2 regions of the Stenotrophomonas sp. Steno-Z1 genome follow, and region 2 is predicted to be linked to the other one. Evidence: predicted binding sites of a transcription regulator. Region 2 holds the regulator's gene; the other holds the start of a gene.
What was found. The regulator FliA, encoded in region 2, starts transcription of late flagellar genes. The targets are predictions, from matches to a motif close to TAAAGTTTNNCNNNCNNNGGCCGATAA.
Positions count from the first base shown of each region.

Region 1: AC06FD_RS02005 (HDOD domain-containing protein) is a predicted target of FliA. The motif match lies at 12,977-13,003, and genes of this name have one in related genera.

Region 1 is NZ_JBWJPB010000001.1:477,892-493,277, forward strand. Features, by position in the region: gene AC06FD_RS01960 (ligase-associated DNA damage response DEXH box helicase) at 1-1,653, opposite strand, end outside; gene AC06FD_RS01965 (ATP-dependent DNA ligase) at 1,668-3,272, opposite strand; gene AC06FD_RS01970 (ligase-associated DNA damage response exonuclease) at 3,269-4,276, opposite strand; gene AC06FD_RS01975 (isovaleryl-CoA dehydrogenase) at 4,387-6,018, shown strand; gene AC06FD_RS01980 (hypothetical protein) at 6,138-6,542, opposite strand; gene AC06FD_RS01985 (hypothetical protein) at 6,770-7,111, opposite strand; gene AC06FD_RS01990 (thiolase family protein) at 7,236-8,411, opposite strand; gene AC06FD_RS01995 (S8 family serine peptidase) at 8,715-11,561, shown strand; gene AC06FD_RS02000 (Glu/Leu/Phe/Val dehydrogenase dimerization domain-containing protein) at 11,679-12,776, opposite strand; gene AC06FD_RS02005 (HDOD domain-containing protein) at 13,121-14,200, shown strand; gene AC06FD_RS02010 (phospholipase D family protein) at 14,240-15,386, opposite strand, start outside.
Region 2 is NZ_JBWJPB010000007.1:20,184-35,569, reverse strand. Features, by position in the region: gene AC06FD_RS16195 (chemotaxis protein CheW) at 1-1,015, opposite strand, end outside; gene AC06FD_RS16190 (ParA family protein) at 1,402-2,184, opposite strand; gene motD (flagellar motor protein MotD) at 2,190-3,185, opposite strand; gene AC06FD_RS16180 (flagellar motor protein) at 3,187-3,927, opposite strand; gene AC06FD_RS16175 (chemotaxis protein CheA) at 4,017-5,852, opposite strand; gene AC06FD_RS16170 (protein phosphatase CheZ) at 5,857-6,471, opposite strand; gene cheY (chemotaxis response regulator CheY) at 6,471-6,863, opposite strand; gene AC06FD_RS16160 (RNA polymerase sigma factor FliA) at 6,880-7,626, opposite strand; gene AC06FD_RS16155 (MinD/ParA family ATP-binding protein) at 7,623-8,510, opposite strand; gene flhF (flagellar biosynthesis protein FlhF) at 8,497-10,311, opposite strand; gene flhA (flagellar biosynthesis protein FlhA) at 10,465-12,546, opposite strand; gene flhB (flagellar biosynthesis protein FlhB) at 12,570-13,700, opposite strand; gene AC06FD_RS16135 (putative bifunctional diguanylate cyclase/phosphodiesterase) at 13,809-15,386, opposite strand, start outside.

The sequences.
Region 1 (15,386 bases), on a different contig from region 2:
CTGCCAGCGCGGCACCAGGCCATCGCCGCCCTTGGCCAGGCGCACGTAGGCCGTCAGGTTCTCCAGGCGCACCAGCTCCAACAGGCGGCCGGCGAACTGGAAGCGGTCGCCCGGGCGCAGGCGCCCGACGAACTGTTCTTCCACGGCGCCCAGGCGGCCACCACGCAGGAACTGCACCACCGCGCTGCCATCGCTGGTGATGGTGCCGATCGACAGCCGGTGGCGCAGGGCGACGCGGCGGTCGTGCACGCGATACACGCCGTCGTCGTCGAGGACGACCTTGTGGAAGTCCGGGTACTGCGCCAGCGCGCGGCCGCCCTGCACGATGAAGTCGAGCACCGCCTGCCAGTGCGCGTGATCGAGCGCGGCGAATGCATGCGTGCGCCGGACCTGTTCAAACAGGGCGTCGGCCTGGAAGCCACCACCAAGCGCGCAGCTCACGCAGTGCTGCGCCAGCACGTCCAGCGACAAGGTCGGGGGATGCCGTGCCTCGATCACCCCGGTGGCCAGCGCGCGCCGTGCCGCGGCGTATTCGACCAGCTCCAGCGCATGCGACGGCACGCACACGATGTGCCCGGATTCGCCCGGGCGATGGCGGGCGCGGCCGGCGCGCTGCAGCAGCCGCGCGATGCCCTTGGGGCTGCCGATCTGCAGCACCTGGTCCACGGCCGGGAAGTCCACGCCCAGGTCCAGGCTGGAGGTGGCCACCACGCAGCGCAGCCGTCCCTCGCGCAGGCCCTGCTCGGCATCGCGCCGCAGGGCGGGGTCCAGCGACCCATGGTGCAGCGCGAGCGTGGCCGGGTCTTCGGGCCATACCGCCGACAGCGCCTGGTGCCACAGCTCGGCGTGTGCGCGGGTGTTGGTGAACAGCAGGCTGGTGCCGACGGCCAGCAGTTTTTCCAGCACGCGCTGCAACTGCGACAGGCCCAGGTGGCCCGCCCACGGGAAACGTTCGCCATGCGCCGGCAGCAGGGTCTCCACGCTGACCGGCCGCGGCCGCGCGCCGGCTACCAGCGGTGCATCGGGCAGGTCCGGCAGCAGCACCTCGCGCGCCTGGTCCAGGTTGCCCAGCGTCGCCGACAGCCCCCACAGCTGCAGCGCGGGCAGGGCATCGCGCAGCCGGCGCAGGTTCAACTGCAGCAGGACGCCGCGCTTGTTGCCCAGCAGTTCGTGCCATTCGTCGACCACCACGCAGCGCAGCTGGCGCATCTTCGCCAGGCCGTCGGGATAGCTGAGCAGCAGCGCCAGCGATTCGGGCGTGGTCACCAGCACGTCCACGCGGCCCTCGCGCGCCAGCCGCTTGTCGCGGGCGCTGGCGTCGCCGGTGCGCAGGCCCACCTGCCAGTCCAGGCCGAGCGCCGCCAGCGGCTCGCGCAGGGCGCGCGCGGTGTCGCTGGCGAGTGCGCGCAGCGGGGTGATCCACAGCACCTGCAGCGCCGGTACCGGCGTGCGTGCACGGCCGGTGCGCACGACCGGCAGCGGATCGGCCAGGGCCTGCAGCAGCGGCCCGCCAAACATCGCCAAGGTCTTGCCGCTGCCAGTGGGCGTGTGCAGCAGCCCGGACGCACCGGCCAGGTAGTGGCGCCACATCGCCTTCTGGAACGGCAGCGGCGTCCAGCCGCGGCTGTCGAACCACGCGGCCAGCCGCGCCATCGCCTCGCGCCGGGTCACCGCGCCAGCGCCTGCAGCTGGGCAAGCGTGTCTGCTTCGCTGGCCGGCTTGTCCTGACGCCAGCGCAGGATGCGCGGGAAGCGCACCGCGATGCCCGACTTGTGCCGGCTGCTGCGGTTGACGGCTTCGAAGCCCAGTTCGAACACCTGCTCGCCGCGCACGCTGCGCACCGGCCCGAAGCGCTCCACGGTGTTGGCGCGTATCCAGCGGTCCAGGGCGAGGATTTCCTTGTCGTCCAGGCCCGAATAGGCCTTGGCCACCGGCACCAGTCTGTCGCCGTCCCACACCCCGAAGGTGTAGTCGGTGTACAGCGTGCTGCGCCGGCCGTGACCGGCCTGTGCGTAGATCATCACCGCATCGATGGTGAGCGGATCGATCTTCCACTTCCACCAGTCGCCGCGTCGCCGACCACTCTGGTAGGGCGAATCGTGGCGCTTGAGCATCAACCCTTCCACCCCACGCTCGCGCGCGAGCACGCGCTGCGCCGCTGCCGCCGGCCAGTCGCTCGCCTCGACCGTGGGCGACAGCGCGATCCGCGGGTCCGCCAGTGGCGCCAGCAGCGCCGCCAGCCGCGTGCGTCGCGCGTGCAGCGGCTGCGCGCGCAGGTCCTCGCCATCGGCTTCGAGCAGATCGTAGGCCAACACGCGCACCGGCGTGTCGCGCAGGGTCTTGGGCCCCGGCTTGCGGCGCTGGATGCGGGTCTGCAGCGCGGTGAATGGCAGCGGGTGCTCGTCGCCATCGCGCCAGGCCAGCAGCTCGCCGTCGATCACGCAGCCATCGGGCAGTGCCATCGCGGCTGCCTCGATCTCGGGGAAGCGCCCATCCAGGCGCTCCTCGCCGCGCGACCACAGGGCCACTTCTCCCTGGCGGCGCAGCAGCTGCAGGCGGATGCCGTCCCACTTCCATTCCAGGGTCCAGTCGGTGATCGGCCCCAGCCGCTCGACCTCGACTTCGAGCGGGGAGGCGAGGAAGAACGGATACGGTTGCTGCCGGTCCTCCGGCCGCTCCTCGGGCGACAGCAGCGCTGCCAGCAGCCCGGGCGAGGGCACCCATTCGCCCAGCATGCGCTGGGCGATGCGCGCGATGTCGATGCCGGACAGGTCGGCCAGCGCCTGCTGCACCACGCGCTGCGACACGCCCACCCGCAGCGCGCCGGTCAGCAGCTTGTTGAAGACCAGGCGTTCGCCGGCAGGCAGCTGGCGCCAGCCGGCCACCACCGCCGCGCGGCGTACCGGATCGTCCTGGTTGGCCACGGCCAGCAGGTGCGCTTCGATCCAGTCGGCCAGGGGCCGGTCGACGCCGCGTTCGGGCGGATCATCGAGCAGCAGGGTCAGGGTCTCGGCGAGATCGCCGACCTGGTCGTAGCTGTCGTTGACCAACCATGCAGGCAGGCCGGATTCTTCGCTGATCCACGCGCGCAGTTCGGCGCTGGCGGCGATCTTGCGGCGCGCGCCGCCGACCTTGCCGCCGCTGAGCAGGTACAGCGCCCAGGCAGCGTCGTGCGGGCGTGCATCGCGGAAGTAGGCGACCAGCGCGGCGCGCTTGTCGAGTGTCGCGGTGCTGCGGTCCAGGCGCTGGTAGAGCGCGGCGAATGCCTTCATTCCTCGCTCCCGAAATCGGTCCGGAAGGCTTCGGCGGCCACGCCGCGCTCGCGCAGGAAGGGGATCAGGGCGTCGGTGTTGCCATGGGTGGCGATCACCCGCCGCGCACCGGTCTGCGCGATGGTCTGCAGCAGCGCCGGCCAGTCGGCATGGTCGGAGACCACGAAACCGCGGTCGTAATTGCGGCGGCGACGGTTGCCGCGCAGGCGCATCCAGCCCGACGCAAAGCCGAGCTGGTGCTTGCCGAAGCGGCGCAGCCACGGCGTGCCGGCGGCCGAGGGCGGGGCCAGGATCAGCTTGCCGGCGGCATCCGGCTGCCGGCCCTGCTCGGCCACGGTGTGGGTCTCGAGCATGGGGATGCCGGCCTGCCGGTACACCGCCACGCCGTTGGCGATGGCACCGTGCAGCCACGCCGGCTGGTCGTCCAGCGGCAGCAGCTCGGCCAGGATCCGCTGCGCCTTGCCCAGCGCGTAGCACAGCAGGATCGCCGCCTCGCCGCGCGCGGCGCATTCATGCCGCCAGGCCACGATGTCCGCGGCGACCTCGGCGGTGTCCTGCCAGCGATAGATGGGCAGCGCAAACGTGGCCTCGGTGATGAACACGTCGCAGGGCACCACCTCGAACGGTGCGCAGGTTGGATCGGGTTGGCGCTTGTAGTCGCCGGAGGCGACCCAGACCTGCTCGCCATCATCGATGCGTACCTGCGCCGAGCCCAGCACATGCCCGGCCGAATGCAGCGACACCTCCACCCCGCCCAGCCGGAACGCATGGCCGTAATCGTGCGCCTGCAGTGGCACCTCGCCCAGGCGCCAGCGCAGGATCGGCACGCTCTGCGTACTGCAGTAGTACTGCCCCATGCCGCCGCGCGCGTGGTCGCCGTGGCCGTGGGTGATCACCGCGCGCGGCACCGGCCGCCACGGATCGATGTGGAAATCCCCTGCCGGGCAGTACAGGCCTTCTGGTCGCAGGACCACCAGATCGTTGTGCGTGGAAGTCGGGCTCATGCGCTGCACTGTGCCGCCGCGCTCGTGCAGGAGGTGAGAATCCGCCTGAACGGCGAGTGGCGCGGCAATGCGGCAGAATCGACTCAACCCCAGGCCAGGAGGCCGCTGCGATGACGTCCGAACCGACCGCCTTCGACACCCACGCGGTATTCAACCAGCCACCCCCGTTCGCCGGTCGCAACCTGTGGGCCGATGACGTGGCCCTGGTGGCGGCGGTGCAGCGCGAAGGAGGCGCCGAGTTCGCTGCGCGCCTGGCGCAGTACGGCGGGCTGGCCGGTGATCTGCTGTACCAGCTTGGCTTCGATGCCAACCGCGATCGGCCACGGCTGCGTACCCACGACGCGCAGGGCCATCGCATCGATACGGTGGAATTCCATCCGGCCTACCACCGGCTGATGGACGCGGCCAAGAGCCACGGCGTGGCCGGCCTGTCCTGGTACGACGGCAGCCCGGGCGCGCACGTGGCGCGCGCGGCGTTGAGCTACCTGCACCACCAGGCCGAGGCGGGCACCAGTTGCCCGCTGACCATGACCCACGCGGCGGTGGCGGTGCTGCGCCAGCACCCGGCGTTGGCCGAGTGGGCCGACAAGGCGGCGGCACCGCACTACGATCCGCGCGACGTGCCGATCGCCGACAAGCACGGCATCACCCTGGGCATGGGCATGACCGAGAAGCAGGGGGGCTCGGACGTGCGCGCCAACACCACCCGTGCCGAGCCGCAGGCTGACGGGAGCTACCAGCTGATCGGGCACAAGTGGTTTTTCTCCGCGCCGATGTCCGATGGTTTCCTGGTGCTCGCGCAGGCGCCCGGTGGGCTGAGCTGCTTCCTGATGCCGCGGCGACTCGAAGACGGCAACCGCAACGCGTTCCGGCTGATGCGGCTGAAGGACAAGCTGGGCGACTGGTCCAACGCCTCCAGCGAAGTGGAGCTGTGCGGTGCCTGGGCGCGCCTGGTCGGCGAGGAAGGGCGCGGGGTGTCCACCATCATCGGCATGGTGATGATGACCCGCCTGGATTGCATGCTGGGTGCGGCGGCGGAGATGCGCATGGCACTGGCCCAGGCGCTGCACCACACCCGTCACCGGCAGGCATTCGGCAAACGCCTGTGCGACCACGCGCTGATGGCCAACGTGCTGGCCGACCTGGCGATCGAATCCGAAGCGGCCACGACCTTCGCCCTGCGCGTGGCGCGCGCGGTGGATCGCGCCGGCACCGATGCGGATGAAGCGGCGTTCGCGCGCGTCGCCACCGCGGTTGGAAAATACTGGGTGTGCAAACGCGCAGCGGTGTTCGTCAACGAGGCGCAGGAATGCCTGGGCGGTGCGGGCTACGTGGAGGAATCGATACTGCCGCGGCTGTATCGGCAGGCCCCGTTGAATTCGATCTGGGAAGGCAGTGGCAACATCCAGTGCCTGGACGTGCTGCGCGCGCTGTCGCGCGATGCGCAGGTGCTGCCGGTGCTGGAGGCCGAGCTGGGCAATGTCGGCGGTCGCGATCCGATCTATGACGCGGCGCTACAGGCCCTGCGCGCGACGCTGGCGGCGACGCCGGCGGAAGCGCAGGCGCGCCGCGTCACCGAGCAGTTGGCGCTGCTGTTGCAGGCGGCCGTCCTGCTGCGCGCCGACAGCCCGAATGCAGCGGCCTTCATCCGCTCGCGCCTGGGTGGTGACCATGCGATGGCCTTCGGCACATTGCCGGATGACCTGGATGTCGCCGCGGTACTGACGCGCGCGCTGCCGTGAGCCGGTCCCGCCCCGCACGCCGGCGGTGACCTGCCAGCCACGTTCCCGCGGACGGGGCACACCAAAAAAAAAACGCCCCTTCCTGTGAAGGGGCGTTCGGGTGCTGCGCCGGCGATGACTCAGTGCTTGGCTTCGTCGGCGTTTTTCTTGGCCTCATCGGCCACGTCGCGGGCCTTGTCGGCCACCTTCTGCGCGGCATCGGCGGTGGCATCGCTGGCGTGGGCGCCCGCATCCTTGGCCGCGGTCTTGGCCTCGCCGGCAGCTTCCGACGTGGCGGCGGCGGCACGGTCGAGCGCCTGCTGGGTATCGGCCGCGGCACGCTCGGAGGCGGCGGCGGCGTCATCGGCGGCATTGCGGGTGGAGGCAGCGGCCTGGTCGACCGCCTCGCGCGCAGCGGCGTTGGCGCTGTCGGCGGCCTGCGCGGCGTCCTGGCGGGCCTGTTCGGCTTCCGGGCCCTTGCAGGCGGCCAGGCCGAGCAGCAGGGAGGCAGCCAGCAGGGAAGTGGTCAGCGGACGGATGGTCATGGCGGTCTCCAATACGGGAATCGTAGGGGAGGCCAGCGTATTCATGCCGTCGTGAAGACCCGGTGGGCACCGCCGCCGCGCCTGAACGAACGGGGGCCGGGGCAGGCCGTTGGGGGCAGATGGCGTAGGGAGAGACCGTGGGTCGGTACGCGTCCGACCGACGCGCCCAAAGAAAAAGCCGCTGGCGAACCAGCGGCTTCTTCAGACTTGCTTGAAGAAAGAAGTGATTACTTCTTGGCTTCTTCAGCAGCGTCCTTGGCCTGCTCGGCGGTGGCTTCACCGGCCTTGGCAGCGTCGGCAGCGTTGCCGGCAGCAGCGTCGGTGGCAGCGCCAGCAGCCTGGGCAGCGGCATCGGCCGAAGCGTCAGCAGCGGTGGTGGCGGTGTCGGCGGCAGCCTGGGCAGCGTCGGCGGTCTGGGCGCCAGCAGCAGCGGCCTGGTCGGCAGCGACCTGGGCGTCGGCGGCAGCTTCGTTGGCCGAAGCAGCAGCGTCAGCAGCCTGTTCCTGCTTGGAGCAGGCGGTCAGAGCCAGGCCCAGGGCCATCGCGATCAGCAGCTTGTTGATGCTCATTTGTGTGAATCCTCGTCGTTAGATTAGGCAACGCGCTATTGCGCGCCCGGCAACATGATGACAAGCCAAGATTGGCTGTCAAGCGATCGCGCATTCATTTTTGCGAAATGCGCGTTAAATCTAATCAAATCAATTCGATGGCAATGGCCGTTGCTTCGCCGCCGCCAATGCAGAGCGTAGCGATGCCGCGCTTTCCGCCGCGCTTGCGCAAGGCGTTCACCAGGGTGACCACCAGCCGCGCGCCCGAAGCCCCGATCGGATGCCCCAATGCGCAGGCGCCGCCATTCACGTTGACCTTCTCGTGCGGGATGCCCAGTTCGCGGATCGGGGCCATGGCCACCACCGCGAAGGCTTCGTTGATCTCGAACAGGTCGACTTGGTCGATGCTCCAGCCGGTTTTTTCCAGCAGTTTGTGCAGCGCGCCGATCGGGGCGGTGGTGAACCACTCCGGCGCCTGCGAATGGGTGGCGTGGGCCACGATCCGGGCCAGCGGCTGCAGGCCGCGCGCGGCCGCGTCCTCCTCGGCCAGCAGGACCACCGCGGCGGCGCCGTCGGAGATGCTGGAGGAGCTGGCGGCGGTGACCGTGCCGTCCTTCTTGAAGGCCGGGCGCAGGGTCGGGATCTTGGCGACGTCCGAACGACCCGGCTGCTCGTCCTGCGCAAACTCGACCTCGCCCTTGCGGGTGGACACCTTCACCGCGACGATTTCATCGTCGAACGCCCCGCTGGCCTGCGCAGCCTGCGCGCGGCGCACCGATTCGATGGCGAAGGCGTCCTGCTCCTCGCGGCTGACCTGGTACTTCTCCACCGCGCTTTCGGCGAATTCGCCCATGGCCTTGCCGTCGTAGGCGTTGACCAGGCCGTCGTGGGCCATGTGGTCGACCGCCTGGAAATTGCCGAAGCGGTTGCCGGTGCGCGAGTTGGGGAGCATGTGCGGCGCATTGGACATCGACTCCATGCCGCCGGCCACCACGATGCTGGCCGAGCCGGCCTTGATCAGGTCATGGCCGAGCATGATCGCCTTCATGCCCGAGCCGCACACCTTGTTGAGCGTGGTCGCGCCGGTGGCCAGCGGGATCCCGGCGGCGATGGCCGCCTGGCGGGCCGGCGCCTGGCCGAGGTTGGCCGGCAGCACGCAGCCCATGATCACTTCGGAGACATCCGCAGCCGGCACCCCGGACTGCTGCAGTGCCGCGGCGATCGCGGCGGCGCCCAGGGTAGGGGTGGGGACACCGTTGAACTGGCCCAGGAAGGACCCGATGGCGGTGCGTTTGGCGGCGGCGATGACGATGTTGGACATGGCAATCTCGTTGGTGCGTGAGCGATATACGAAATGGGCGCGCGGGCCTCGAGGCCCAATGCGCGTCCCGGCAGACTGCGTGGGGTGGCCCAGTATAGGGGGTCGCGGTTTTCCACCGGTGTCGATGGGGAGCGCCGCCGCCTTGGCCGTTCCCATTAGTGGGACGGCGTGCCATTGGCGACACGGGCTTTTCCCGGCACACTGCGCTGCACCGGCCAGCTACGCAGGCATGGCACTTGCCGCCGGTCAGGTCCAGGAGGACCGACCGGGCGGGAGATTTCATACGTCAATGGGGATGCAAGGATGAACAAGGCAGTAGTGGGGCGGACTCTTCTGGTCACTGCATTGGCTGCGGCGCTGGGCGCCTGCGGCGGTGGTGGCGGTGGCAACAACGTGCGGGTCGATCCGCCACCGACGACGCCGCCAACGACGCCTCCCCCGACCACCCCGACGCCGCCCAAGCCGGCCGAGCCGGCATTCGACGCGCATCTCACCATCACCCAGGCGGGCGCGGCGCGCACGGCCGGGCTGGATGGCACCGGCGTGCGCATCGGCGTGGTCGACTCGGGCGTGATGCGCAACCATCCGGCGCTGGCCGGCCGGGTGCTGGCCAATTACAGCTACGTGGATGCGCGCACCAACAACCTCAACGTGGACGACGTGGTCGGCCATGGCACCGCGGTGGCCGAACTGGCCGCCGGCAAGGCGGTGGGTTCCTGGCCGGGCGGCATCGCGCCGGGGGCGCAGATCGTGTCCGCACGCATCATCGCCGACACCCGGCCGACCGACGACGGCAGCGGCAACGGCAATGAAGTCAACGGCGCGCTGGGTCTGGCCGGGGTCCACCAGGACCTTATCAGCCAGGGCGTTAAGGTGATGAACAACTCCTGGGGCGGCCTGTACTGGACCAACACGGCGGCGACCGCGCCGATCGCGCAGGAATACCGTCCCTTCATCCTGAGCAACGGCGGGCTGGTGGTGTTCGCCACCGGCAACGAGAGCAAGCCCAACCCGTCCAGCATGGCTGCACTGCCGAGCCAGGCCGGCCCGAACGGCACGCTGCCGGCGGCCGATCTGGAACGTGGCTGGTTGAGCGTCACCGCGGTGGATTCGACCGACCCGAGCAAGCTGGCCACCTACGCCAACGCGTGCGGCGTGGCCGCGCGTTACTGCCTGGCCGCGCCCGGTGCGGCGGTCTACGTGGACCCGGCCTACACCAGCGGCACGCCGAAGTACCTGTGGAACTACGGCACCTCCTTCGCCGCGCCGCTGGTCTCCGGCGCTGCCGCGCTGGTGTGGCAGAAGTACCCGTACTTCAGCAACGACCTGGTGCGCCAGACCCTGCTCGGCACCGCCACCGATCTTGGCCCGGCCGGCGTGGACAGCACCTTCGGCTACGGCCTGCTCAACATCGCCAAGGCGATCAACGGCCCGGCCCGGTTCGACTGGGGCAACACCACCGTCAACGTCAACCAGACCTCGCTCAACTCGGTGTGGAGCAACAACATCAGCGGTAGCGGCGGCCTGATCAAGCAGGGCGTCGGCGCGCTCGGCCTGTCCGGCACCAACACCTACACCGGCGAGACCCGCATCGAGCAGGGCACCATCGCGCTGCGTAGCGGCGGCTCGCTGACCTCCAACGTGACCGTGGTGGCCAACGCCAACGGCCCGAACGCGTCCGCGCTGCAGTTCCTGTCCGGCGACGGGCGGGTCAAGGGCAACGTCGACAACGGCGGCAGCGTGATCCTGCGCGACGCCAATACCACCGCCACCATCGACGGCAATTACACCCAGCGCGCCGGTGCGCAGCTGATGATCGCGCTGGGCGGCAGCCCGCTCAATGTCACCGGCACCGCGGCGCTGGCGGGCAACGTGCACGTCAGCAGCATCCTCGCCGGCTACGTGCCGGCGGCGGGGCGGACCCAGACGGTGCTGCAGGCCGGCCAGATCAGCGGGCAGTTCGCCGGGGTCACCCACAGCCTCACCCAGGCCACGCTGCTGCAGATGTCGCTGCAGCAGACCAGCACCGCGGTCACCTTGACCACCGACCAGATCAACGTGGTGTCGGCCAGCGTCAACGCCGGGTTTGGCAGCGCTGCGTTGGCCTCCGCGGCACGCGTGGAGTCTGCGTTCGAGGTGCTCGATCGCGGCGGCTTGGCGGGCAGCGGCTTCGCCGACGGTGCAGGCGAACTGCAGCGCGTCCAGGGCAACCAGGCGCTGCAGGACAGCCTGGACAGTTTGTCCGGCAAGGCGCATGCGCTGGCCACCGCCGCCACCTTCGACAGCATCGACCTCAACCGGCGTGCGCTGTCCGAACGCTTTGGCCAGGTGCAGGGCGTACCGCGTCTGCGTGGTGCCTGGCAGAGCCAGCTCGGCGACGTCGGGCAGGGCAGCTTCTCGGCCAGCGGCGCCGAGACACGCGGCTGGATGATGGGCCAGGACGCGGCCTTCGGCAGCAACGGCGTGCTGGGCTTCGCCTTCGGCGAAACCCGCACCCACAACAACCGCGACTGGGGCAGCGACCGCGGCCGTGACCGCCAGTCGCAGGCGCAGCTGTACGCCGGCTGGAACGCGGGCCGTGCCTATGCCCTGGGCCAGGTGGGCGCCGGCCTGTTCCATCGTGAGATCGATCGCCAGCTGCTGCTGGGTGCCGGTCAGTACGGGGTCAATGCGCGCTACGGCGGCAGCTTCAGTGCGGCCAGCGTGGAAACCGGCTACCGCTTCGGCGACGCTCGATCCTCGCTCACCCCGTACCTCGGTGCGGATTACGCGCGGGTGGACAACGACCGCTTCACCGAACAGGGCGGCCTCGGCTTCGGCCTGCGTACCGAAGGCAACCTGAGCACGCGCAGCCAGGCCCTGGCGGGCGTGCGTGCCGAGCGGCAGTGGGGCAGTTGGTCGCTGCGCGGTTACGCCGAATGGCAGCAACGGCTGTCCAGCACCGGCCTTGCCCAGGACGCCAGCTTCGTCGGCGTCGACGCCTGGGCACCGCTGGCCGGCCTGCAACCGGCGCGCTCTGGCGGTCTGTTCGGGCTGTCGGTGGAATCGTGGCTGACCCGCAACAGCCGCGTGGCCTTCGGCTACGACCAGCGCTTCGGCCCGCGCGGTGACCTCAGCCAGGTCGCCTTGCGCTACTCGGCCGCATTCTGAGCCTTGGCGGGCGCGGGGCCGGATCGGCGCCGTGCCCACGGGCTCGGAGGCATGGGTTGAGAACGAAAAAGGGCGCGATCACCTCGCGCCCTTTTTCATTGCCGTGCCCGGCGGCGATCAGCTGCCGCGCAGGGTTCCCAGTCGCGGGGTGGCGCGGCCCAGCGGCATCTTCAACTTGCCGATCGACTGGATCCGGGTCTCGGCGATCTGGTCGGCCGCGCGCTGCGGCGCGATGCCCTCGCGCTCGGACAGCGCGAAGATCCTGCCGAGGTTGTGGTAGATGCTGCGGATCAGGCGCATGGCGCGCTCACGGTTGTAACCGTCGATCTCCAGCGATACGTTCATCACGCCCCCGGCGTTGACCGCATAGTCGGGTGCATACAGGATGCCGCGGGCGTGCAGCTCATCGCCCACCTCCAGGCTCGACAACTGGTTGTTGGCGGTGCCGCAGACGATCTTGCACTTCAACCGCGGCAGGGTCTGCGGGTTGATCGCCCCTTCCAGCGCGCAGGGCGCGAACACGTCGGCGCTGACATCGTAGATATCGTCCGGCTTGACCGCCTCGGCGCCGTACTCGGTGACGGCGCGCTCGACCCGCGTACTGTCCAGGTCGGTGACGAACAGCTTGGCGCCCCGGTCGCGCAGCAGCTTCACCAGCTCCATGCCGATATGGCCCAGGCCCTGCACCGCGATGCTGGCCTTGCCCACTTCCTCGTGGCCGAGCTTGTGCTGCATGGAGGCCATCAGCGCCTGCAGTGCGCCATAGGCGGTGAACGGGGCGGGATCGCCGGAGCCGCCATGGACCTGGTGCACGCCGGTGACGTACTCGCTCTCCAGGTAGATGTTCTCCATGTCGTTGACGTCGGTGCCGACGTCTTCGGCGGTGATGTAGCGTCCGCCGAGCGAATCCACATACCGCCCGAACGCGCGGAACAGCACTTCGCTCTTGTCCTGGCGCGGGTCACCGATGATCACCGCCTTGCCACCGCCCACGTTCAGCCCGGCCAGCGCGTTCTTGTAGGTCATGGTGCGGCTCAGTCGCAGCGCATCGGCCAGCGCATCGTCGGTGCTGGCGTAGGGGCGCATGCGCACGCCGCCCAAGGCCGGGCCGAGGGTGGTGTTGTGGATGGCGATGATCGCCCTCAGGCCGGCATCGCGGTTGTGGCAGAACACCACTTGTTCGTGACCGGAAGATTCGAGGGTTTCAAATAACATGGTGGCTCCGATGGTGCGAACGGTGGCGAACAGCGGCGAACGAACCAGCAAAAGGTGGGTTGCAAAACAAAAAAAGCGACTTCGTCTGATCGGGTGACGGGTCGCGCGGCGCCATTCTAGTGCATTCCGCCGGAGGGCGTTGTCAGCATCCGGAACGACCCTGCCGGGCGTCCTGCCACGGACCCGCGGGAAGGCGGCATTAAAGTTGCTGAAGATGGCGCCGATGCCGTGGCAACGGTGCGCAGTACCAGCAATGCCAGGACGGACGACGTGGGTGCAGGGGCGACAAGACAAATACGGTGCCGGCCAGGACGGTGGCGTTGATGACGATGGCCGTGATCGTGATGGCGACAGGACTGTTGGCGGCGGCCGCGCTGGGGGTGGGCATCGCCCGCCGGCGTGGCCGCGGCGGGGCCGTGGCCGCGACGGGGACCGGCGCGCGCGGGATCGCGCCTGCGGCCGCGGCGACCGAGGTCGAGGTCGCCGCGGGCGACATCCTGCAATCGGGCCTGCATGCGCTGGCGCTGGTCTCGCGCAGCGGCGTGGCCGATGCCGGCGGGTGCGCCGATGAGGCGGCGCTGCAGGCTGCGGTGGTGGCTGCGCTGGAGCAGCGCGACTGGTCGGCGCGGCACCTGCCACGGCGACCGCAGCTGTTGCCGCAGCTGATCCAGACGGTCAACGACAGCGACGCCTCGGCGCGTGCCATGGCGGCGATCATCGGCCAGGATCCGGTGCTGACCGGCAACCTGCTGCGGATCGCCAACAGCCCGGTGTATCGCCTGCAGGCCAAGCCGGTGGACAGCCTGCAGCGGGCGGTAACCCTGGTCGGCACCGACGGCATCCGCCAGATAATCAGCGCGGTGCTGGTGCAGCCGGTGATGCAGGTGCAGTGCGTGGCTTTCCCGCAGTTCGGCACGGTGATCTGGGAACACGCGCTGCTGGCCTCGCGCGCGGCGGCCGACCATGCGCGGCTGGTCACCCATGACGATGCGTTTGCCGCGCAGTGGCTGGGGCTGACCCAGGGCCTGGGGGCGGCGCTGGTGATGCGCCACCTGCTGGATGTCTGCGCCGCGCAGGGTGACGCGGCGCCGTCGCGCGCGCTGGCCGCGCACCTGCTGGACGCCTGGACGTTGCCGGTGGCCAGCCGGATCGCGGCGGCGTGGGAGCTGCCGCCGGCGGTGCACGAGGCATTGCTGCGCGAGGGCGACAACGCCCAGGCGGGGTTGTCGGCCAGTCTGCGCTTTGCGCGCGCGGCGGCGGCGGCCAGCCTGCTGTGCCGGCATGGTCGGATCGGCCAGGCCCAGGCACTGGCGATCCTGGAGCAGCAGCACGCCACGCCGGCGCACGCGCTGCACTGGATCTGGCGGCGCCTGCATGGGCGGGGAGTGGAAACCCTGGACGCCGACGAGCGGGTCGAGGGTTGATGGAGGCCACGCATGGCGTGGCACGACGCTACGGTGGGGTTACAACTGCGATTCCAGGGGCAGCCAGCTGATCGCGCGGGCACTGGCGCGCAACCAGAAGGAGGCGTCCGGCTCGCGGTCGAGCAGCACCGGCGGCTGCGCGTCGCGGTCCAGCCAGCGCACCTGGCCCCGGCTGTCCAGGGTGACCCAGTAACTTTGCCCGGGGTCGGCCAGGCGCAGGTACTCGCTGCGCAGTTGCGCGGCCAGCCAGGGGTCGTCGAACAGGACGCCCATCTCGGTGTTGAGATAGGCCGAGCGCGGGTCGAGGTTGAACGAGCCGACGAAGCCGCGTCGATCATCGATCATGAAGGCTTTGGTGTGCAGGCTGGCGCCGCTGCTGCCGAACAGGCCGCCGCCATCGGTGTGGCCGTGGGCCTTCAGTTCGTACAGGTGCACGCCGCTGCGCAGCAACGGCGCGCGGTAGTGCATGTAGCCGCCATGCACGGCGGCCACGTCGTTGGCGGCCAGGGAGTTGGTCACCACCGCCACCGTGGCGCCGCGCTGGACCATCGCGGCCATGCCGGCGGTGCCTTCCTCGCCGGGCACGAAGTAGGGGGAGATCAGCAATGCCTTGTGCCGGGTGGCCTGCAGTTCGCGCACCAGGCGGGTGACCAGCCAGTCGGCCTGGTCGTCGCGGCGGTGCTTCATCGGCGGGTCGGACGCGATCTCCACGTTGGCCGACCAGTGCAGGTCGACCGTGTCGCGGTAGTACGAACGCGCCGACTCCGATTGCGCGACCCGGCGCAGATAGGGTTGGGCGGCGTCCAGCCGGGCTTCGTGCGCGGACTCGCGCACCAGCAGGCGCAGCTGTGCCGGGGTGTAGAACGCCAGTGCCGAGATCGGCACGGCGGTGTCGCTGTTCCAGTACTCGTCGAAGATGGTGTTGGCCTGGGCCACGGCCGTGCCGGCGACCAGCAGGTCGAGGTCGCGGAAGTTCACGTCCGGGCGGGCGCTGAAGTATTCCTCGCCGATGTTGCGGCCGCCGACGATGGCGACGCGGCCATCGGCGATCCACGCCTTGTTGTGCATGCGATGGTTGACGCTGAAGAAGCGCTGCACCATCTCCACCAGGCGCCACAGGCCGTTGCGGTTGCGGAACGGGTTGTAGAGGCGGATCTCGATGTTGGGATGCTCGTCGAGCGCCATC
Region 2 (15,386 bases):
GCGAGTCGGTGAGGTTGGCGACGTCCTCCACCGCCGACACGCGCAGGCCCATGGTTTCGCCATCTTCCTCCAGCACCACGATGCGGGTGTTGGCGTCGTCCTGGGCCGGGCCGGCGCCGAGATGGATGCCCAGGTCCATGACCGGCACCACCTGGCCGCGCAGGTTCATGATGCCCAGCATCGCCGAGGCGGTGCCGCGCAGCGGCAGCAGGGGTACCGGCAGCACTACTTCCTGCACCTTCAGCAGTTCCAGCGCATAGGCCTGGGCGCCGCAGCGCAGGCGCAACCAGCGCGAGGTGCGTTCGCTGGCACGGCGGCTCTCGCGCGGGCTGGAGGCCGGGTTCTGCGCCTGCGCCTGCAGTTCCTGCCAGCTGCCCGGGCGGGTGTGGGCCGGGGCGGGGGCGGCGGCACGGGCGCTGGGCGCGGACAGGGGCATCGTCGTCGGCATGGGGCGGGCGGCAGGCAGCGGGGCGGGAGCGGGGGCAACGGGAGCCGGGGAGATCGGTGCCGGCGCCGGTGCGGCGGCCTTGGGCGGTGCGCTGTCGTGCAGCACCTCGTCAGGCAGATCGTCCCAGCTGGGGCGGCCGGCCTCGGCAGCGGCAGGAGCAGCCGAGCGTGGCTCGGCTCTACCGGGCGAGGTGGGGGTTTCGTGAGCGGACGCGCGGTTATCGACCGGTGGGCCGAGCGCGGGGTCGTTCATCAGTTCGTCGAGCAGCGCGAGGTTGGCCGGGGAGCCGGGCGACGTCGGCGTGTCGTGCGCGGTCGCGACGCTCTCGACCGGCGGGCCGAGCGCGGGGTCGTTCATCAGTTCGTCGAGCAGTGCGAGGTTGGCGGGGCTGCCGGGCGAGGTCGGTGTTTCGTGCGGGGTTGCGATGCTCTCGACCGGCGGGCCCAGCGCGGGGTCGTTCATCAGTTCGTCGAGCAGCGCGAGGTTGGCCGGGGAGCCGGGCGACGTCGGCGTGTCGTGCGCGGTCGCGATGCTCTCGACCGGCGGGCCCAGCGCGGGGTCGTTCATCAGTTCGTCGAGCAGCGCGAGGTTGGCGGGGCTGCCGGGCGAGGTCGGCGTGTCGTGCGAGGCCGCGAGGCTGTCGACCGGAGGACCCAGGGCCGGATCGTTCATCAGCTCGTCGAGCAGCGCCAGATGGGCCGGCGCGCCCGGTGAGGTCGGGGTGTCGTGGCCGACCGCAACGGCCGCGTCCGGCGCAGGCGCAGCCTCGACGTCGCCGGCAGCCGACCCGGCAAATTCGGCACTGATCGCCAGGGCGACACCGGCTGCTTCAGCGCCGTCCTGGGCGGCCACCGCCGCCGCCGGGGCGACGGACAGTTCCTCCCGAGCGGGCGCGGCGGGCACAGCATCGCCGAGCAGCTGCTCCAGGTAGTCGTCGAGCACGCCGGTGGTGTTCATGCCGCGCGCTCCATCTGCAGCGCGTCGTCGGCCAGGATCCATTCCAGCGCACGCCGGTACGCGGCCAGGCCGCGACCGGGGTAGTCCTCCGACTGCGGCGGCACGGTCAGGCTGGCCGCGTTGCAGATGCGGGTGTCCACCGGGATCGCGTCTTCCCACACGCGCTGGCCGTGCTTGTCCTGCATCAGCTTGACCGTCTCGTTGCCGGCGCGGGTGCGGCGATCGAACAGGGTCGGCAGGATCGACATCGGCAGGGGACGGCGGCGCGAACGCTCGACCATTTCACCGGTCCGGACCATGCCATCGAGGCCGTGCAATGCCAGCGGCTCGGCCTGGGTGGGGATGATCAGGCGGTCGGCCGCGGCCAGCGCGTTGATCATCAGCAGCCCCAGGGTGGGCGCGCAATCGAGCAGGATGTAATCGTGTTGCCCACGGTGGCGGGCCAGGGCGTTCTGCAGGGCCAGGCCCAGGCCGGGCTGGTTGGCGCTGCGTCGCTCCAAGGTGGCCAGCGCGGCTTGCGCGCAGACGTAGTCCAGGCCCGGGATGTCGCTGCGATGGCCGAGGGTGCCCAGCTCGGCCGGCGGTGCGCCGAACAGTTCCAGCACGCCCTGCGGCGGCGGGTCCAGCGGCACGCCGAAGGCGCGGGTCAACGAAGAGTGCGGATCGAGGTCGATCAACAGCACGCGGTGGCCGAGCGTGGCCAGGCCACGGCCCAGGGCCAGGGTGGTGGTGGTCTTGCCCACGCCGCCCTTCTGATTGGCGATTGCCCAGATGCGCATTCGGTTCACTCCTTCATTGCAGGGGGAACGGCGGCGCCAACGCGGCTGCCGGCCGGCACCGGTGGCAACTGCACCGGGGCGAGGGGGGGTACGGAGGGGGTGGTCGGCCTGGCGGTTGGCGGCGCGTCGGTCTGCGCGCTGAGCTGCGGCCCGATCGGGTCTGCGCCGCGCGTGGTGTCGGCCAGGATGATGACCATGACGCGGCGGTTGCGGTTGCGCCCTTCGGCGGTCGCGTTGTCCTCGCGCGGGCGGAACTGGCCGTAACCCACCATGGCCAGCCGCGCCGGCTGCAGGCCCTGGTCGGCGAACAGGTGCACCACGCTGGCCGCGCGCCCGGCCGAGAGTTCCCAGTTGGAGGGGAACAGCGAGGTGGCGATCGGGACGTTGTCGGTGTGGCCTTCCACGCGCACGCCGTTGGGCGCATCGCGCAGGACCTGGGCCAGCGTGGAGAGCGTGTCGCGCGCGTGCACGTCCAGCGTGGCCGAGCCGGTCGGGAACAGGATGTCGCTGTTGATCTCCACCTCGATCCACAGCTCGGTGCGGCGCACGGTGATCATGCCGCGCTCGATCAGCGGGGCCAGCGTGGCGGTGAGCTTGTCGGCGATGGTGTTGAGCTGGCGCTCGGCACGCTGCAGCTGTTCCTGGTTGCGCACCGAGACCGGCATGCGCATCTGCGAGGCCATCGCCGGCAGCAGGGTGGGGTCGTTGGAGGGCGAGGGCGCGGAGGGGCCGACGCGGTTGCCGGCCTTGATCACCGACGGGCTGTCCCAGCCGCCGCCCTGCACCTGCTGGTTGCCCACCTGCACCGGGTTGATGGTGCGCGGCGCGCCGCCGAAGGCGGTGGTCAGCGCATCGGCCATGACCCGGTACTTGCCCTCGTTGAGCGAGGAGATGGCGTACATCACCACGAAGAAGGCGAGCAGCAGCGTCATGAGGTCTGCATAGGGGATCGCCCAGGCCTCATGGTTGGCATGCTCTTCGTGGTGCTTGCGGCGGGCCATGTCAGTGCAGGAATCCGGACAGGTTGGTTTCGATGTTGCGCGGGTTCTCGCCCTGGGCGATGGAGATCAACCCTTCGATGATCATTTCGCGGTCGCGGCTGTTGTGGTGGATCACGCTCTTGAGCTTGGCCGACACCGGCAGGAACAGCAGGTTGGCCGAGGCGATGCCGTAGATGGTGGCAGTGAAGGCGGCGGCGATGCCGTGGCCGAGCTTGCTCGGGTCGGCGAGGTTCTTCATCACCGCGATCAGGCCGAGCACGGCGCCGATGATGCCCAGGGTCGGGGCGTAGATGCCCATGCCCTCGAACACCTTGGACGCGGCCAGGTCCTGGTGCTCCTGGCTGCTCAGTTCGATTTCCATCATGTGCCGGATGGTTTCCGGCTCGACGCCGTCCACCAGCAACTGCAGGCCCTTGCGAAGGAACGGGTCGCTCTGCGCGTCCACCTGCGCTTCCAGGCCCAGCAGGCCCTGGCGACGGGCGATGTTGCTCCAGTCGACGATCTGCCGGATCAGCTCATGGCGGTCGCTGCTCGGCGGCAGGATCACCCAGCGCACGATCTTGAAGGCGTGCTTGAACACCGCCGGCGAGGTGTGCAGCAGGATCGAGGCGATGGTGCCCACGATCACGATCACGAATGCCGCCGGCGACCACAGCGACGCCAGGCCGGCCCCCTTGAGGATGCTGCCGCCGACCAGCGAGGCCAGGGCGAGGAAAAGTCCAATGAGGCTGAGTCTGTCCATGGGTCCGTTATCGGCTTGTGTGAATGGGACTTGAGACACCGACGGCGGCAGGTGTTGCAGCGGTCACACTTTTGCAGGGGGCAGGGCGGTCAATCGTGCGGGGTGCGCAGCCCGTCCACGTCCAGGATCAGCGACATCCGTCCGTCGCCGATCAGGGTCGCGCCGGCATAGCCGCGCAGCCCGCGCAGGGCCTTGGGCAGTGGCTTGATCACCACTTCCTCGCGGCCGCGGACCTGGTCCACCACCAGCCCGAAGCGCGCTTCGCCGGCCTGCAGCACCACGATGGTGAGCAGCGGCGAGGCGGCCGGCTCCACCGCCAGCCAATGGCGCAGGTCCACCAGCGGCAGGGTGTGCGACTTGCGGTCCAGCACGGCGCGGCCGTCGAACCAGCCCAGCGAGGTATTGGGCGCGTGCAGCACTTCCATCACGCGCGCCAGTGGCAGGGCGTAGACGTCCTCGCCGGCCTGCACCAGCAGGGTGGGCAGGATGGCCAGGGTGAGCGGGACGCGGATCATGAAGCGGCTGCCGCGGCCCAGTTCGGATTGGATCTGGATCTGGCCGCTGAGTTCGCGGATGCGCGACTGCACCACGTCCATGCCGACGCCACGGCCGGAAATATCGGTCACTTCCTGCTTGGTCGAGAAGCCGGGCAGGAACACCAGGTGCAGGCATTCCTCGCTGCTCAGGCGGGCAGCGGCTTCGGGATCGATCAGGCCCTTCTCGCGCGCCTTCTGGCGCAGCCGTTCCGGATCGATGCCGGCGCCGTCATCCTGCACTTCGATGCTGACGTAGTCGCCTTCCTGCTGCGCCGACAGGCGCACGTGGCCGCTGCGCAGCTTGCCCTGGGCTTCGCGCAGCTCCGGGGTCTCGATGCCATGGTCGATGGCGTTGCGGACCAGGTGCACCAGCGGGTCGGCGAGCGCTTCGACCAGGTTGCGGTCCAGTTCGGTTTCCGCGCCGACCAGCTCCAGCTCGACTTCCTTCTTCAGGTTGCGGGCGACGTCGCGGGCGACCTTCGGGAAGCGCGAGAACACCTTGCCCACCGGTTGCATGCGGGTGCGCATCACCGCCGACTGCAGGCGCGCGGTGGCGATGTCCAGGGTGGACACGGCGCGGTCGAGTTCTTCGTCGTGCAGGCGCGCGCGCAGGGTCTTGAGGCGGTTGCGCGAGAGCACCAGTTCGCCGATCAGGTTGACGATGGCGTCCAGGCGCTTGGTGTCCACGCGCACGGTGTGCTCGGCTTCGGCCACCGGCTTGTTGGCCGCCGGCTTGGCCGGCAGGGCCGGGGCGGCGGCGGGTGCGCGCGGGGTCGGTGCGGCGGCCACGGCCTTGGCGCCCGGGGCGGCGCCGCCGTGCAGCTGGTCCAGCAGGGCCTCGAATTCGTCTTCGCCGATCAGGCCGTCATTGGCCTTGTTCGCCGGCGCCACGGCGGTGGGCGCGGCGCCACCGTGCAACGTGTCGAGCAAAGCCTCGAACTCGTCGTCGGTGATCAACTCGCCGCTGGTCGGTGCCGCCGCAGCGGCGGCCACCGGCGCCGGCGTGGCCGGCCCGTTGACGTCGAACTGCGCGATCAGCTCCGGCGGGGCATAGCCGGGCTCGGTGCCGGCCGAGACCGAATCGAGCATCGACTGCAGGTAGTCCAGCGATTGCTGGGCCGCATCGAAGTGATGGGCCTGCAGCACCGCCTTGCCCGACCGCGCCATGCCCAGGGTTTCCTCGGCGGCGTGGCACAGTTCGACCATCGCCTGGATGCCGAGGAACCCGGCACCGCCCTTGAGGGTGTGGAAGCCGCGGAACACCGCGTTGAGCTGGTCGCTGTCCTGGGGCGACTGCTCCAGCGACACCAGCTGTTCGCCGAGGCGATCCAGGATTTCCTGGGCCTCGAGGATGAAATCGGCGGCAATATCGTCTGGAACAGCGCTCATGGTGTTACAGCCCCAAATCGGAAAGCAGGTCGTCAGCGTCGACCTGTGACACCTGGTGGCGATCCAGACCGTTCACGGCCGGGCCGGCCAGGCCGTTGTCGCGCTTGTGCGCGCTGTCGTCCTGCGGCGGCAGGCCGAGCGCGCCGAAGCCCTCGTGCACGCGGCGCACGATGCCCACCACGCGGCGGATGATCTGCCCGGTCAGGTCCTGGTAGCTCTGGGTGAGCGCGATCTCGGTGAGGTTGTGGCGGATCCGGTCCAGCTGCTGGTCCTGGTCGGCCGTCAAGCCATTGGCGCGCAGCTGCTCGGTGAGCGTGCGGCATTCCTCGGCCAGGTCCAGGGTGCGGTGGGTGGCCTGCTCGGTCATCGCCACCACGTGGTCCAGGCGTGCGCAGGCATCGTCCAGTTCGCCGGCCTCGCTGGGCAGGCTGGGCAGTTCGCCCAACGCCTGGCCCAACTCGCGGGCGAGCCGGTTCAGCCCGGCCATCATCGGCTGGGTACGCAACGCGGCCAGCGCGTCGATTTCCCGCCGCCAGCCGGCTTCGTCGCCGCTTTCCAGCGCGGCCAGGGCATCCTGCAGGCGCTGCACCAGCGCCGATTTGTCGCGGAGGGTTTCCATCAGGCGCTCGCCGCCAGGCGTTCGAAGATCTTGCCGAGCTTTTCTTCCAGGGTCTGGGCGGTGAACGGCTTGATGATGTAGCCGTTGACGCCGGACTGGGCCGCTTCGATGATCTGCTCGCGCTTGGCTTCGGCGGTCACCATCAGCACCGGCAACGTCTTCAGCTTGGCGTCGGCGCGGATCGCCTTGAGCAGGTCGATCCCGGTCATCACCGGCATGTTCCAGTCGGTGACCACGAAATCGAACGACTGGCTCTGCAACAGAGACAGCGCGGCATGCCCGTCCTCGGCTTCGGCCGTATTGGTGAAGCCCAGATCGCCCAGCAGGTTCTTGACGATACGACGCATGGTCGAGAAATCGTCGACGATCAGGATACGCATGTTCTTGTTCAAAGCACTTTCCTCGGTATCAATGGTTCTCGAGGCCGGCGTCGGCCGCCTCGAAGATCTTCAGTCGGCCACGCAGGCGCAGGACCGCCTGGCCGTGGATCTGGCAGACGCGCGACTCGCTGACACCGAGTACCGCGCCGATCTCCTTCAGATTCAGTTCCTGCTCGTAGTACAGCGACAGCACCAGCTGCTCGCGCTCGGGGAGCAGCCCGATCGCATTGCCCAGCTCGCGGCCGAATTCGCCGCGCTCAAGCACCTGCTGCGGGGTCGGACCACCCTGGGCGACGGTATCCAGCTCGCCCTGGTCTTCGATCCGCGACTCCAGGCTCAGCACCTGGCCGCGCGCGGCGTCTTCCATCAGCCGCAGGTAGTCCGGCAGGGGCATGTCCATCGCCGCGGCCACTTCGGTGGCGCTGGCGGCACGGCCGGTGCTCTGCTCCAGGCGGCGGATGGTGGAGGCGGCGTCGCGGGCGCGGCGGTGCACCGAACGCGGCACCCAGTCGCCGCGGCGGATCTCGTCGATCATCGAGCCGCGGATGCGGATCGAGGCATAGGTTTCGAACGAGGCGCCCTGGTCGGCGTCGTAGCTGCGCGAGGCCTCGATCAGGCCCATCATGCCGGCCTGGATCAGGTCATCCACTTCCACGCTCGCCGGCAACCGGGCGGCCAGGTGGTGGGCGATCCGCCGGACCAGGTCGGAGTGCTGTGCGATGCACTCGTTGGCGGCCGTGCGTTGCACCTCTTTGTATTGTGCGGCGCCTTTCATGCGGTCACCCCGCGTTGCTTGAGGATGCGTTCCAGGAAGAATTCGACCCCGCCTCGCGGCTCGGTCGGTGCCTGCCAGCGGGCGGTGCGGCGGGCGATCTCGGTGATCGCCTGCGCGGCCGGGCTGGACGGGTAGGCCTTGACCACCGGCTGCTGGCGCTGCACCGACAGGCGCAGCCAGTCGTCCTGCGGCACGCAGCCCAGGTAGTTGAGCGAGACATCAGCGAGGAACTTCTCGCAGACCCGGGTCAGCTTTTCGTAGAGCACGCGGCCTTCGTTGGGGTCGCGGACCATGTTGGCCACCACCTGGATACGGTCCACGCCGCGCTCGCGCGAGAGCACCTTGATCAGCGCGTAGGCGTCGGTGATCGAGGCCGGCTCGTCGCAGACCACTACCACGGTGTCCTGCGCGGCCTGGCAGAAGGTCAGCACGCCGTCGGTGATGCCGGCGGCGGTGTCCACCACCATGAAGTCCAGCTCACGCTCCAGTTCGGAGAACACGTTGACCAGGCCCACGTGCTCGGCCGGCTGCAGCTCGGCCATGTGGCGGCGGCCGGACGCGGCCGGCACCACCAGCACGCCGCCCGGGCCTTCGAGGATCACTTCTTCCAGGGTGCAGCGCCCGGCTACCAGGTCGGCCAGGGTCACCTTGGGCTGCAGGCCCAGGATCACGTCGATGTTGGCCAGCCCGAGATCGGCGTCCAGCAGCAGCGTGCGCTTGCCCATGTCGGCGAGCGCCACGGCCAGGTTGGCCGACACGTTGGTCTTGCCCACGCCGCCCTTGCCGCCGGTGACGGCGATGGTGCGCACAGGGCCCAGCGGCTGGCTGCGGGTGGCCGACAGCGGGAAGGTCTTGGTCAGCTTGGCATACTCACGCGACGGCATGGTTCAACTCCGGGTTGCAGGGCATATCGGCCGCGCGGCGCAAATCTTCAAGGCGAAGTACAAGATTGGCCGCACTGGCCCGGTGCAGGTCTTCGGGAACGTCCTGGCCATCGGTGACCCAGGTGATCGGCAGGCGGTGGTCCACGGCCACCGACAGGGCGGTACCGAAGCGGCCGGTTTCGTCCAGCTTGCTCAGCACCACGCCCTGCGGGTTGGCGGCGCTGAAGCGGCGGACCACTTCGTCCATGTCGCCAAAGCTGGTGTTGGCCGGCAGCACCAGCAGGGTGCGGATCTGCTGGGCGGCGCGCAGCCAGTGCAGCTGGGCAGCCAGGGCGCGGTCGCGCGGGCCCAGCCCGGCGGTGTCGATCAGCACCAGCTTGTAGTCCTGCAGGCGCTCCAGCAGCTGGTTGAGGTCGCTGCCGCTGTTGGCCTCGTGCACCGCGATGCCGAGCTGGCGGCCAAAGCCGTAGAGCTGCTCGCGGGCGCCGATGCGGCCGGTGTCGGTGGTGACCAGGGCCACGTCGCGGGCGGCGTGCTTCTCGGCGAAGCGCGAGGCCAGCTTGGCGATGGTGGTGGTCTTGCCGGCGCCGGTCGGGCCGACCAGGGCGATGATGCCGCCCGATTCCAGCGGGTCGACCGGGGCGATCGGCAGCTTCTTGGACAGCAGGCCGAGCATCAGCCCGCGGCCGCGGTGAGCTTCGGTGTCCAGCGGGATCTGCATGGCCACGTCGCGGCTGATGCCGGCGTCGAAGCCGTATTCGTCCATCAGGTCCAGGGCGGCGGCACGCACCGGCGAGCCGCGCAGGCGTTCGTCGGTGAAGCGGTGCATCTCGCGTTCGATCACCTGGCGCATGCCGGCCACTTCATGGCGCAGCTGGCGCAGTTCTTCGTCATCGCGCGGCACCACCACCAGCTCGGCGGCGGGCAGCGGCTGGGCCTGGACCTGGGCCGGTTCGGCGGGGGCCGGCAGGGCCACCGGCGCGGTTGCGACCGGCGCGCTGCCAACCTGTTCCTGGACCATGGCCGGCGCGTCCAGGCGCGGCTCGAATGCCATCGGGGCCGGCACGGCGGCCTGCACCGGTGCCGGTGCGGCGACCATGGCCGGGGCCGGGGCCGGGATCGCCGGCACGGTGACGCTCACCGGCAGCGGCGGCATCGCCACCTGTGCCGCAGGCACGTGCATCTGGAAGTGCGGTTCGTCGTCCAGCGGCGGGTCGATGATGAAGCGCGCGCGGTTGATCGGTGCCGGTGCCGGTGCGGCGACCGGTGCAGCCTCGACGATCGCGGCCAGCGTCTCCACCGGCGCCGGGGAGGCGGCCGCGGCCTGTTCGACGTTGAACGGGGCGAAGATCTGCTCCGGCAGTGCGGCAGCGCGCAGCGACGGGGCGACGGCCTGCGCCAGGGTGGCGGCAAAGCCGGTGCTGCCGCGCGGCGGCACGATTTCGTTGGCCGAATCCAGGGTGCGACCGGTCGCGCCGACCGCGGCGCGGGCCAGCGCGGCCACGGCGGAGGTGGTGGCGGCCACCGGCTCGGCGGCGGCGACGGGCTTGCGGCGGGTCACCGCGGCGATCACCGCATCGGCGGCATTGCGCGGTCGCGGTGCCGGCGCCGGCGCCACATCCTTGCGGGCCGCTTCCAGGGCACGCTGCACGGCGCCTTCGTCATAGTTCGCCGCGGCCACGATCTCCACGCCTTCCTCGATCCGCCGGTTGGACAGGATCACCGCATCAGGACCGTGTTCCTTGCGTACCAGGTTCATGGCCGAGCGCATATCGGAGGCGACGAAGCGTTTGATTTTCATGCTGTGGTACCGGGACTGGGGCGGCGGGGTGGTGGAAGGGAAGCGCTGGTTGTCGGTGGTCTGCACGGTCCGGGTTTCCCTTTATGTCCTGCTGCGTTGATATCGAATGGGGGTGTGTCTGTTTTCTGGCGCATCACCGTCGGGGTTCCGGCGTCAGCTGATCGTGCCGACCAGCTTCAACCGTTTGTCCTCGGGTACCTCGCTGTAGGCCAGCACCGACAGCGAGGGGACGCTGTGGCGCACCAGCCGTGCCAGCGCGGCACGCACCGGGCCTGGTACCAGCACGACCGCCGGCTCGTTCTTCGCTTCCTGCTTGCCGACGCATTCGGCCAGGCTTTGATGCAGTCGCTCGGCGAGTCCGGGTTCCAGCGCGGCGCCGTTGCCCTGCGTGGACTCCTGCAAGACGCGTTCCAGTTGTGGGTTGAGGGTGAACACCGGCAGCTCCGCCGACATCCCGGCGATCTCCTGCACGATGAAACGGCCCAGCGCGTTGCGCACCGCCGCGGTCAGCACCGAGGGGTCCTGGCTGTTGGGCGCGTTCTCGACCAGCGACTCGACGATCTTGCGCAGCTGGCGGATCGGAATGCGCTCGATCAGCAGGTTCTGCAGCACCCGCACCACCGCCGACAGCGGCAGCGACTTGGGCGTGAGGTCTTCGACCAGCTTGGGCGCGCTCTTGGCCAGGTTGGCCAGCAACTGCTGCACTTCTTCGTGGCCGAGCAGCTCGGGGGCGTGTTCGCGGATCAGGTGCGACAGGTGGGTGGCCACCACCGTAGCCGGGTCGACCACGGTGTAGCCCATCGATTCGGCGTGCGCGCGCTGGTGCGGCTGGATCCAGGTGGCGTCCAGGCCGAAGGCGGGGTCCTTGCCGGCGATGCCGTCCAGTGTGCCCAGGGCGCTGCCCGGGTCGAGCGCGAGTTCGCGGTCGGGGTGGATGTCGGCGGTGGCCACCGGCACGCCGTGGATCAGCAGGCGGTAGCCGCTGGCCGGCAGTTCCAGGTTGTCGCGGATGTGCACCGAGGGAATCAGGAAGCCGATGTCGTGGGTGAGCTTGCGGCGCACGCCCTTGATCCGCGCCATCAATTCGCCGCCCTGGTTCTTGTCCACCAGCGGGATGAGCCGGTAGCCCACTTCCAGGCCCAGCGGGTCGACCGGGCGCAGTTCGTCCCAGGTCAGCTCGGCGGTGGGCGAGGGCGCCGCGCCGGGCAGGCCCAGGGTTTCGCCGCGGCCGGCGGCCGGGGTCTCGGCGACGCGCTCTGCGGCGGTGCTCTTCTTCCAGGCCTTCCAGGCCACGAAGCCGAGGATGGCGGCCAGCGTCAAGAAGGCGACGTTGGGCATGCCCGGGACCAGGCCGACCACGCCCATGATCGCCGCGGCGATGGTCAGCGCACGGTACTGGCCGAACACCTGGCCCATCATGGCCTGGGCCATGTCCTGCGAGCGCGAGGCGCGGGTGACCAGCATGGCCACCGCCGAGGACACCAGCAGGGCGGGCAGCTGCGCCACCAGGCCGTCACCGATGGACAGCAGGGTGTAGGTCGCGGCGGCTTCGCCGAACGGCATGCCGTGCTGGAGCACGCCCACGGCCAGGCCGCCCAGCAGGTTGATGAACAGGATCAGGATGCCGGCGATGGCGTCGCCGCGGATGAACTTGCTGGCACCGTCCATCGCACCGTAGAAGTCCGCTTCCTCGCGCACTTCTTCGCGCCGGGCCTTGGCCTCCTCACGCGTCAGCAAACCGGCGTTGAGGTCGGCATCGATGGCCATCTGCTTGCCGGGCATGGCATCGAGGATGAAGCGGGCGGTCACTTCCGACACGCGCCCGGCACCCTTGGTGATGACCACGAAGTTGATGATGGTCAGGATCGCGAACACCACGATACCGACGGCGTAGTTGCCGCCGATCACGAACTCGCCGAACGCGGCGATCACCTTGCCGGCCGCCTCGTGGCCGTTCTGGCCGTTGAGCAGGATCACGCGGGTGGAGGCCACGTTCAGCGCCAGCCGCAGCATGGTGGTGATCAGCAGCACGATCGGGAAGATGGTGAAGTCCAGCGGGCGCTTCACGTACACCACCGCCAGCAGCACCATCAGCGAGATGGCGATATTGAAGGTGAACAGCGCATCCAGCACCGGGGCGGCCAGCGGCACCACCACCATGGCCAGCAGCGCCAGCACGATCAGCGGGGCGCCCAGGCCGTTGCGGATCATGTCCAGGGCCTTGCGTGCGTTCATGCCGGCACCGGCGGGCTGGGCGCTCACGGGCGGCCTCCCGTGCCGAACTCATCCACATCGATGCTGGGCGCAGCCGGCATCGGCCCGCCGCGCCAGGTGCGCAGCTGGTACACGTAGGACAGAACCTGGGCCACGGCCGAATACAGTCTCACGGGAATTTCCTTTCCAAGTTGACCTTCCCGATACAAGGCGCGTGCCAAAGGCGGGGCGGAGACGATGGCGACCTTGTTGCCGTCGGCCACTTCACGGATGCGCAGGGCGGTTTCGTCCACGCCCAGGGCCACCACGGTGGGGGCGCCCATCTTGCCGCCCTCGTACTTGAGGGCCACCGCGTAGTGGGTGGGGTTGACCACCACCACGTCGGCGGTGGGCACCGCTTCCATCATCCGGCGGTTGGACAGCTGCTGCTGCAGCTGGCGGATGCGGCCCTTCACCTCGGGGCTGCCCTCGCTTTCCTTCATTTCCCGGCGCAGCTCTTCACGGGTCATCTTCAGCTTGCGCATCCAGTTCCAGCGCTGGTACGGCGCATCGATGGCGGCCAGCAGCATCATTGCCCCGCCGGTGGCCAGCATCAGCTTCAGGGTGAAGCCCAGGCCATGCACCATGGCCGCTTCCAGCGGCTGGTTGAGCAGGTCGCGCAGCGGCCGGATGCCGTGCCAGACCACCAGCCCGGCGGCGGTGCCGACGAAGGCGATGCGCAGCAGCGACTTGGTGAATTCGGCGATCGCCTCCGGGCCGTACAGGCGCTTCATGCCGGCCATCGGGCTGAGCCGGGTGAAATCGGGCACCAGCGACTTGTTGGACCAGCGCAACCCGCCCATCACCACCGGCGCCAGGAAACTGGCCAGCAGGCAGATGAGCACCAGCGGCCACATCGCCAGCAGCAGCTGCAGCAGCAGCTGGCCGAAGTGCCCGAACAGCGCCTGCGGATGCATGCGCAGGCCCGGTTCGGGGCTGAGCGCCAGCGTCATCCAGGCCTTGGCGCCGCTGCTGATGCTGCCCGAGTAGGCCATCAACGCCAGCACGCCGGAGCCGAACACCGCCGCCGTGGCCAACTCCCGCGAGCGCGGGATGTTGCCCTGCTCGCGGGCATCGCGCAGGCGTTTTTCGGTCGGTTGTTCGGTTTTTTCGCCGGCTTGTTCGTTCTCGGACATGGGCTGCACGACACGGGGGGGTACCCAGGGTGGTGCAAGAACCGTTCCGTGACGGGGCGCCGGACGTTCGCCGGCGGTCGGCGGTCGGCGGTCGGCCGGGGCGCGACCCTACCGGCGGCTGGCGCTGCCGGTATAGCCGGCCGCCACCTCCACCCGCGGCCGCGGGTGGTCGTGCAGTTGCATGAAGCGCTGTGCGTCCACCGGGCGGCCCAGCAGGTAACCCTGCAGGTAGTCGCAGCCCAGCCGCTCCAGGTAGGCGCGCTGCCCGGCGGTTTCCACGCCTTCGGCCACGATGTCCATATCCAGCGCGTGGCCCAGGGCGACGATCGCCGAGATGATCACCACGTCTTCGGAGCTGTTTTCCAGGTCGCGCACGAACGCGTGGTCGATCTTGATCTCGGTGGCGGGCAGGCGCTTGAGGTACAGCAGGCTGGAATAGCCGGTGCCGAAATCATCGATGGAGATGCCCACGCCCAGGCTGGCCATCGCCTGCAACAGCCTGAGGCTGGCATCGGTGTCGCGCATCACCGTGCTTTCGGTGATCTCCAGCACCAGCCGCCGTGGCTCCAGGCGATGGGTCTGCAGGACCTGGCGCACCTCCTGCAGCAGGTGGGGGGAGCTGAACTGGATCGGCGAGAGGTTCACCGACACCGTCCAGCTGTCATGCCCGGCGTCCTGCCACTGGCGCAGCTGGCGGCAGGCCTCGTCCAGCGCCCAGCGGCCGATCTCGTTGATCACGCCGCTGCGTTCGGCCAGGCGGATGAAGCGGTCCGGTGGAATCAGGCCCTGCTGCGGATGGTGCCAGCGGATCAGCGCTTCGGCACCGCTGACGCCCTGGCCGGCGACGCGGATCTTTGGCTGGTAGTGCAGGAACAACTGCTCGGTGCCGATGGCGCGGCGCAGGTCGGCCAGGAGCTGGAACTGCTGTTCGGCGCTGTCGTTCATCCAGTCGGCGAACACCGCGTAGGCGTTGCGGCCGGCCTCCTTGGCCTGGTACATCGCCGCGTCGGCGAAGGCCATCAACTGGCGCTCGCTGGCGGCGTGGTCGGGGCAGATCGCGATGCCGACGCTGGCGGTGACCTGCAGGTCGTGGTCGGGCAGCAACGGGCCGCCGCCGATCGCCTGCAGGATGCGGCTGGCCAGGGTGGCGATGTCCTCGTCGTTGTCGATGCGCACCACCAGCACGAACTCGTCGCCCCCCAACCGGGCCAGCACGTCGGACGGGCGCAGCAGGTGCCGGGTGCGCTCGGCGACCGCCACCAGCAGCGCATCGCCGGTCTGGTGGCCGTAGGCGTCGTTGACCTGCTTGAAGCCGTCCAGGTCCATGAACATCACCGCGAACCGGCTGCCGCGCTGCTCCGCTTCGGCCAGGGCGTTCTCGATGCGCTGTTGCAGCAGCAGGCGGTTGGGCAGGCGGGTCAGCGGGTCGTGCAGGGCGGCCTGGGTCAGTTCCTGCTGCGCATCGTCCAGCGAACTGCGCAGGATGTCGTTGCGGATGCGCAGCAGCTGCGCCTGCATGCGCTGGTCCAGCCAGGACACGATCAACACCACGGCCAGGATGGCGGTGGTCAACACCAGCACGATCGCCGCCAGCCACTGGGTCTGCAGCCCGTCGCCCGCCGCCGCCCCGCAGATGCTGCCGGCCTGGAAGCGGGCGGCGGCCATGCCGGTGTAGTGCATGCCCAC